One region of the Streptomyces sp. NPDC055103 genome, then DNA from elsewhere that is predicted to be linked to it. Evidence: riboswitches for the same ligand, from Rfam matches in the RefSeq annotation. Region 1 holds a riboswitch; the other holds the start of a gene.
What was found. Region 1 has a riboswitch for glycine ahead of gcvT (glycine cleavage system aminomethyltransferase GcvT). Riboswitches for the same ligand answer to the same signal wherever they lie in the genome.
Positions count from the first base shown of each region.

Region 2: another riboswitch for glycine. It lies ahead of gcvP (aminomethyl-transferring glycine dehydrogenase); the one in region 1 lies ahead of gcvT (glycine cleavage system aminomethyltransferase GcvT).

Region 1 covers NZ_JBSGTX010000126.1:4,021-8,131, forward strand. Annotated here, with positions in the region: gene ACWFR1_RS39225 (enhanced serine sensitivity protein SseB C-terminal domain-containing protein) at 1-164, opposite strand, end outside; gene ACWFR1_RS39230 (enhanced serine sensitivity protein SseB) at 254-994, opposite strand; gene ACWFR1_RS39235 (AAA family ATPase) at 1,111-1,785, opposite strand; glycine riboswitch at 1,937-2,036, shown strand; glycine riboswitch at 2,038-2,149, shown strand; gene gcvT (glycine cleavage system aminomethyltransferase GcvT) at 2,209-3,333, shown strand; gene gcvH (glycine cleavage system protein GcvH) at 3,432-3,809, shown strand; gene glyA (serine hydroxymethyltransferase) at 3,841-4,111, shown strand, end outside.
Region 2 covers NZ_JBSGTX010000028.1:9,856-13,966, reverse strand. Annotated here, with positions in the region: gene gcvP (aminomethyl-transferring glycine dehydrogenase) at 1-1,743, opposite strand, end outside; glycine riboswitch at 1,921-2,020, opposite strand; gene ACWFR1_RS19115 (PRC-barrel domain-containing protein) at 2,134-2,508, shown strand; gene ACWFR1_RS19110 (DNA polymerase IV) at 3,125-4,111, opposite strand, start outside.

The DNA.
Region 1 (4,111 bases):
TACTGGGCGTCGGGGGAGCCGGGCGAGCCCTGCCAGAGCAGCATCCAGACCTCGCCGTCGGCCAGGGCGTGCAGCAGCCGCTCGTACGCGTCGTAGCGTCCGGGTGCCACCTGGCGCAGCATGTGCTCGACCTGACCGGTCGCAGCGGTGCCTGACGCGCTCACCCTGGGTCCCGCCCCTCTTCCGTTCACCACGTCCGCCCGGACGTCCTCTGTCCGGCTACCGATTCAGTTCAGCTTAAACAGGGTGCCGGTCACCCGGCGGCGCGCTGGTAGAAGGGGCGTACCCGCTCCAGCATCCAGTCGCCGACCGGGTCCTGCGCCATGTCGAGCAGGATGAGGTTGACCGGCCAGGCGACCTCGACGCGGCCGAGGGCGCGGCCCAGGGCGTCCAGGGGCGCGTTGCGGTCGACGCCGTCCCAGGCGGCGAGCTGGACCCCGACGAAGAGGGCTGGCTCGGTGCCCTCGACGCTCGCGAGGACGCGGCGGGCGGTGGTGACGACTCCGGTGGCCTCGAACTCGGCGGAGGCGGCGGCGAGGAAGTCGACGGGGTCGTCCTGCCAGTCGGGCTCGAAGAGCCGGACGCGGCCGCCGCTGGCGGGGCCGTCGAGCGGGGTGCGGCCGACGCGGCAGAGTTCGGCGACGGCGGGCGGGGGCAGCGGGACGCCGACCGTGCCGCCGGGGTTCACGGCGATGCCGAGCTGCGGGGGCAGGCCGCGGGCGAAGTCACGGGCGGGGGCGACCGTGTAGGACATGTGAGCACCGACACAGGCGAGGAACTGCTGCTCGGAGCTGAAGACGGGGACGAAGGCCGCGCCGTCGATCTCCATGGTGGCGAGATCCAGGTCGGTGCTGTCGGGGCCGCCGCCGTTGGGCAGGGGCACCCAGACGGGGCTGCGGCCCAGCACCTCGACCAGTCGGCCCCCTGCGGAGGGGTTGCCGAGCGAGGCGTCCAGCACCTCTTCGAGCTCGTTGCCCGGCCACGTCACGTCCACGGTCCCTGTTCCCCTATCTCGCGGGGGCGCGCCCTCCCGCACCGCCCCGCAGCACCCTAACGCCGCCTTGGCACCACTGTGGCCAAAAGCAGGGGGTACGAGCGAGAGGGCGGCTCTCAGGTCACGTCGCGGAATCCGATCCTCCGCAGGGCGTCCGCGGCGTCCCGGTCGAGGATGGTCGCCGAGGCGCAGCCGGGCGGCAGGCTGCCGGACTCGGCGGTCCGCAGGAGCCGCCCGACGGCCCGCCGGTGCCGGGCGAAGGCGTACGCGGAGACACCACGCCCCCGGTCGCGCTGGCCGTCGCGCGCGGTGTCCGGGGCGACGTCGAGCAGGACCAGGTGCAGGGCGCCGCCGCGGCGCCTCGCCTCGCGCGCGAGCCAGCCGCGCACCCAGGACTGGGTGCCGCAGTCGTGCACGATGACGCTGGCGCCGGAGCGCAGGGCGCGGCGCAGCCCGGCGTAGTGCGCGAACCGGACCAGGGGGCGGTAGACCGCGTACGGCAGGAGGCGCGGCATGCGGGCTTCCCAGCGCTCGCGGGCGTCCTGGGAGTCGATGCCCCGGCCGTCGGCGGCGCGCTTCATGAGGGTGGACTTGCCGCTGCCGGGCAGCCCGGAGACGACGACGAGGTCGCCGGCGGCGAAGGTGAGGACACGGGGCCCCCGGCCGCCGCGCTCGCGCAGGTCCCGCAGGATCCGGCCGCGGCGGCCCGTTCTGCTCCTGGTCCGGGCTCGGGCACGCTGGGACGGTATGCCGGTACCCGGCGCGTATGCGCCGGTGTGCTGGATCCTCATCGCTGCTCCCCCTGCCGGGCCTCGGGAGACCCTTGCCCATAAAGTGTAAAGAAGCGGTAATGAGATACAAGTGATGTGCCACGCGGAGCCCGCGTGCAATGATGTGCGCGCCAGGCGCGCTCAGTCGCCATACAACCTCATACCGGCCGCTCGAATCCGCGCGGGAGAGTTCCGGACCGCCCCAGGCGTCCGGACGCCGAAGGAGCAAGACCCTCCCTTGAATCTCTCAGGCCCCGTACCGCGTGGATGAGGCAGATCTGAAAAGCGGGACACCCTGCCGTGTCCCCACCCAAGGTGCAAGCCGACCTCTCGGTGACGAGATGCTCTCGGTGAACCTCTCAGGTTCCATGACAGATGGGGAGGACGTCCTCGCCCGTCATGTGTTTCGTCACCGAACCGCCCTTGGGATCCGGGAGCCACCCCATGAGCACTGCCCCCCGTCTGACCGCCCTCGACGCACTGCATCGTTCGCTGGGCGCGACCATGACCGACTTCGCGGGCTGGGACATGCCGCTGCGTTACGCCAGCGAGCGGGACGAGCACATCGCCGTCCGCACCAAGGCCGGCCTCTTCGACCTCTCCCACATGGGTGAGATCACGGTCACGGGTCCGCAGGCCGTCGAGCTCCTCGACCACGCCCTCGTGGGCAACATCTCCACGGTGGGCGTGGGCCGCGCCCGCTACACGATGATCTGCCAGGAGGACGGCGGCATCCTCGACGACCTGATCGTGTACCGGCTCCAGGAGCAGGAGTACATGGTCGTCGCCAACGCCTCCAACGCGCAGGTCGTCCTGGACGCGCTGACCGAGCGCGCGGCCGGCTTCGACGCCGAGGTCCGCGACGACCGCGACGCGTACGCCCTGATCGCGATCCAGGGCCCGGAGTCCCCCGGCATCCTGAAGTCGCTCACCGACGCCGACCTGGACGGGCTGAAGTACTACGCCGGTCTGCCCGGCACGGTCGCGGGCGTGCCCGCGCTGATCGCCCGTACCGGCTACACCGGCGAGGACGGCTTCGAGCTGTTCCTGAAGCCCGAGCACGCCGAGGGCGTCTGGAAGGCGCTGACCGAGGCGGGCGCCCCGGTCGGCCTGATCCCCTGCGGTCTGTCCTGCCGTGACACGCTCCGCCTTGAGGCGGGCATGCCGCTGTACGGCCACGAGCTGACCACCGCCCTCACCCCCTTCGACGCCGGTCTCGGCCGGGTCGTCAAGTTCGAGAAGACGACCAACGACGGTCGCTTCGTCGGCCGCGAGGCGCTCGAGAAGGCCGCCGAGCGCGCCGAGACCGCCCCGCCGCGCAAGCTCGTCGGCCTGGTCGCCGAGGGCCGCCGGGTCCCGCGCGCCGGGATGTCCGTCGTCGCCGGCGGCGAGGTCATCGGCGAGGTCACCTCCGGCGCGCCGTCGCCGACCCTCGGAAAGCCGATTGCCATGGCGTACGTCGACGCGGCGCACGCCACGCCCGGCACCGAGGGTGTAGGGGTGGACATCCGTGGCACCCACGAGCCGTACGAGGTCGTGGCGCTGCCGTTCTACAAGCGCCAGAAGTAGCGCGGCAAGCGTCCCGAGTGACGCAGTCGTCCCACCCCGGGTCTCAGCCCGCGAGACCCACGTCCATCAGTACTCCCCCGATCCAGGAGAATCAGGTCATGAGCAACCCCCAGCAGCTGCGCTACACCAAGGAGCACGAGTGGCTGTCGGCCGCCGAGGACGGCGTCGCGACGGTCGGCATCACGGAGTTCGCGGCCAACGCGCTCGGTGACGTCGTCTACGCCCAGCTCCCCGAGGTCGGCTCGACCGTCACCGCGGGCGAGACCTGCGGTGAGCTGGAGTCGACGAAGTCCGTGAGCGACCTGTACTCCCCCGTCACGGGTGAGGTCGTCGCCGCCAACGAGGACGTGGTGAACGACCCGTCCCTGGTGAACACGGCTCCGTTCGAGGGTGGCTGGCTGTTCAAGGTACGTGTCGCGGGCGAGCCGGACGAGCTGCTCTCCGCCGACGAGTACACCGCGTTCTCCGCCGGCTGAGACCGGGCCCGAGACCCCTAGGGATCGATTCATGTCGCTTCTGAACACTCCCCTCCACGAGCTGGACCCCGACGTCGCCGCCGCCGTCGACGCCGAGCTCCTTCGTCAGCAGTCCACCCTCGAGATGATCGCCTCGGAGAACTTCGCTCCGGTCGCGGTCATGGAGGCCCAGGGCTCCGTCCTCACCAACAAGTACGCCGAGGGCTACCCGGGCCGCCGCTACTACGGCGGCTGCGAGCACGTCGACGTGGCCGAGCAGATCGCGATCGACCGGGTCAAGGACCTGTTCGGCGCCGAGTACG
Region 2 (4,111 bases), on a different contig from region 1:
CAGACCGGCCAGCTCGCCCTGCGAACCGGCGTTGGGCTGGATCGACACCTTGTCGTATCCGGTGACCTCGGCAAGGCGCTCCTCCAGCTCGGTGATGAGCGTGAGGTAGCCCTGCGCCTGCTCGATCGGGGCGAAGGGGTGGATCTGGCCGAACTCGGGCCAGGTCACCGGCTCCATCTCGGTGGTCGCGTTCAGCTTCATCGTGCAGGAGCCGAGCGGGATCATGCCGCGGTCGAGCGCGTAGTCACGGTCCGCCAGCTTGCGCAGGTAGCGCAGCATCGAGGTCTCGGAGCGGTGCGCGTGGAAGACCGGGTGGGTCAGGTACGCGTCGGAGCGCAGCAGCCCGGCGGGCAGCGTGTCCTCGGCGACGGCGTCCAGGGCCTCGACGTCGCCGTCGACCCCGAAGGCTCCCCAGACGGCGGCGATCTGCTCGCGCCCGGTGGTCTCGTCGCAGGAGATCGAGACGAGATCGGCGTCGACGCGGTAGAGGTTCACGCCGGCCTCACGGGCGGCGGCCACGACCTCGTCGGCCTTGCCGGGGACGCGGACGGTGAGGGTGTCGAAGTACGAACCGTGTACGACCTCGACGCCACCGGCGGTGAGACCCGCGGCGAGGATCGTGGCGTACCGGTGGGTCCGCTGCGCGATCCCCTTCAGCCCGTCCGGCCCGTGGTAGACGGCGTACATCCCGGCCATGACGGCGAGCAGCACCTGAGCGGTACAGATGTTGCTGGTGGCCTTCTCGCGGCGGATGTGCTGCTCGCGGGTCTGCAGGGCGAGGCGGTACGCGCGGTTGCCGTCGGCGTCGACGGAAACACCTACCAGTCGACCCGGCAGGGAGCGGGCGTGCTTGTCCTGGACGGCCATGTAGCCGGCGTGCGGACCGCCGAAGCCCATCGGCACACCGAAGCGCTGCGTCGTACCGACGGCGATGTCCGCGCCCAGCTCGCCGGGCGAGGTGAGCAGGGTCAGCGCGAGCAGGTCGGCGGCGACGGTGACGATGGCACCGAGCTCGTGGGCCTGGTCGATGACGGCCTTGATGTCCCGCACGGCGCCGGAGGCACCCGGGTACTGCAGGAGCACACCGAAGACACCGCGCTCGGCGATCTCGGCGGGGATCCCCTGGCTCAGATCCGCGACGACGACCTCGACCCCGGTCGGCTCGGCGCGGGTCTCGATGACGGCGATCGTCTGCGGCAGGGCGTCGGCGTCGATGAGGAAGACACCGTTCTTGACCTTGCCGACGCGCCGGGCGAGGGACATGGCCTCGGCGGCGGCGGTGCCCTCGTCGAGGAGGGAGGCGCCGGAGGTGGGCAGACCGGTCAGGTCGGCGACCATGGTCTGGAAGTTGAGGAGCGCCTCGAGGCGGCCCTGCGAGATCTCGGGCTGGTACGGCGTGTACGCGGTGTACCAGGCGGGGTTCTCCATCACGTTCCGGAGGATCACCGGAGGCGTGAAGGTGCCGTAGTACCCGAGGCCGATCATCGGGGCGAGGACCTGGTTGCGGTCGGCGAGGGTGCGGAGCTCGGCGAGCACCTGGGCCTCGGTGCGCGCGGCCGGCAGACCGAGCGCCTCGGCGTTCTTGATCACGTCCGGCACCGCGGCGGCGGTGAGCTCGTCGAGGGAGCCGTATCCGACCTGGGCGAGCATCTTGGCCCGCGCCTCGGCGTCGGGTCCGATGTGCCGCTGCTCGAACGGGATGCCCTGCTCGAGTTCGGAGAGCGGAATGCGGTTGGCGGTCATGTACGGAGGCCTCCTGGTCGTCACGACCTGCGAGGGGCACCACGGCGCGGGTACCCGGACGGCCTCCCCCTCTGTCATCTCAACCTGAGAGTTTCACCGGCACGCCTCGCGGCACGCCGGCTTTCACCGTCGGTGAGAGCGCATGCCGTCGGACACCGCTCTGCTTTCCAGAGTGACCTCGTCCGCGCGGTACAGGGGCCTGAGAGATTCCGGGGAGGATTTGCTCCTTCGGCGCCCTCCGGAAGATTTCTCCGGGGGACTCTCCCGCACAGGGTCGACAGCCACAGCCAGCCTACCAGCGAGGTTGCGACTCCCATCGCTCAAGTGGCCGCCATCCCAGTTGTGCACTTTCGTAGGGGTGTAGAGCAGTTGCGACCAGTTGGAGGGACCGTGCAGACCGACATCGATCCGCGCAGCCTGATCGGCCGCAAGGCGTTCGACCGGAACGGAAACAAGATCGGAACCGTGGACGAGGTGTACCTGGACGACGCGACCGGCATCCCGGAATGGGCGGCTGTCCGCACCGGCCTGTTCAGCCGGGACGCCTTCGTCCCCCTGGAACCGAGCGACCTGCTCGAAGACGGCCTCCACATCCCGTTCGAGCGGGCACTCATCAAGGACGCCCCCGACTTCGGCGTGGGCCGCCACCTCTCCCCGGAGCAGGAACTCCAGCTCTACCGCCACTACAGCCTCACGCTTCCGCCACCGCCCCAGACCCCCCAGGACACCGACTTCGGCCACCTGGCAGGCCAGGACGGCCCCTGACCCCCGCCGGCACAGCCGACACAAGTCCAGGGGCCCCGTCCAGCCACGTCCGGCCGCCCTCAACCCAGCCGAGGCACCCACCGGCCGACCCACGGACGAAGGTCCGTCAGGCCCGCCCTGAACCCAAGCCGAGGCAAAGCACCGACCCGCCGACACAAGGACGAGGGTCCGTCCGGCCCGCTCTCAACCCAGCAGAGCCAAAGCACCGACCAGCCGGCCCAAGGACGAAGGTCCGTCCGGCCACCTCCGGCCCGCCCTCAACCCGACCATGGCGATGCACCGCCCCGCTGACACAAGCGGCGCACGCCGCGCCCCACCTGACAGCAACCACGGACGAAGCCGGCCCCACCCCACCCCACCCCACCCCACCCCACCCGGGCGGGGTGGGGCTGAGGACGCGGCGAGTCCGGCGGCGTCAGCCGCCGGCGGGCACCGGACGGCCGTGCCAAGCCGCAGCGGCCGACGGCGCGGAGGGGAGACACTGCGGGAAGACCCGCACCTCTGCCCACCCAGCTGCACGGGTGGTGCGGGTGGGAACCCCAGCCCGGCCGAGGGCCGGGCGCACCCCCACACCCACCCAGCACCCCCACCCCGCACCGCCTCCCACACCGCCCCCTCACGTCCCCGCCCGGCACTCCCCCCGCACCAGCGGCAACGGCTCCGAAGGCTCCAGCTCCGGATCGTCGACCAAGAACGTCCGCACCCGCCCCGGTGCCGACCACGGCTCCTCGAACCGCACCGTGACCCGCCCGACGCCGCTCCCCTGCACCCACCCCGCCCCGTGCACCGCGTGCCGCACATCGTGCCCGGGCGCCCACCGCCGCTCGACGGCGACGGACCCCCCGGACTCGCCCTCGTCCGCCACAACACCACCGGCACCACCGGCACCGGCATCCCCACCGCCCCCGGGACCCACACCGCCCCCCGCCGACTCCTCCGCCACCGCGGCCCGCTCTTCCTCCTCAGCCTGAGCGAACAGGTCCTCCTGCGTGTAGTCCGCGAGCCCGCTCACGCCCACCCCGAGCAGCCGCACACCCCCGGTCGTGTCGACCGCCTCCAGGAGCCGCCCCGCGGCCTCCCGCACGACCCCCGGGTCGTCCGTCGGCCCCCGCAGCGTCTCGGACCGGGTCAGCGTCGAGAAGTCGTACCGCCGCACCTTGAGGACGATGGTCCGCCCCGAGTGCCCGGAGGCCCGCAGCCGCCCCACGCACCGCTCGGCGAGCCGCTCCACCTCGGACCTGATCCGGACGCGGTCGTGCAGGTCGACGTCGAAGGTGTCCTCGACCGAGACCGATTTGGCGTCCCGCTCGGCCACCACGGCCCGGTCGTCGTGCCCCAGGGACATCCGGTACAGCGAGGCCCCATGCGCCCGCCCCAGCAGCCGTACGAGCTCGTCCTCGCCCGCCTCGGCCAGCTCGGAGACCGTGGTCATCCCGGCCCGCCTCAGGTGCTCCCCCGTCGCCGGCCCGACGCCGGGCAGGATCCGGACCGACCGGGGCCCGAGGAGCTCTCTCTCGGTACCCGGCTCGATGAGGACGAGCCCGTCCGGCTTGGCCTCCTCGGAGGCGATCTTCGCGATCATCTTCGATCCCGCGAGCCCCAC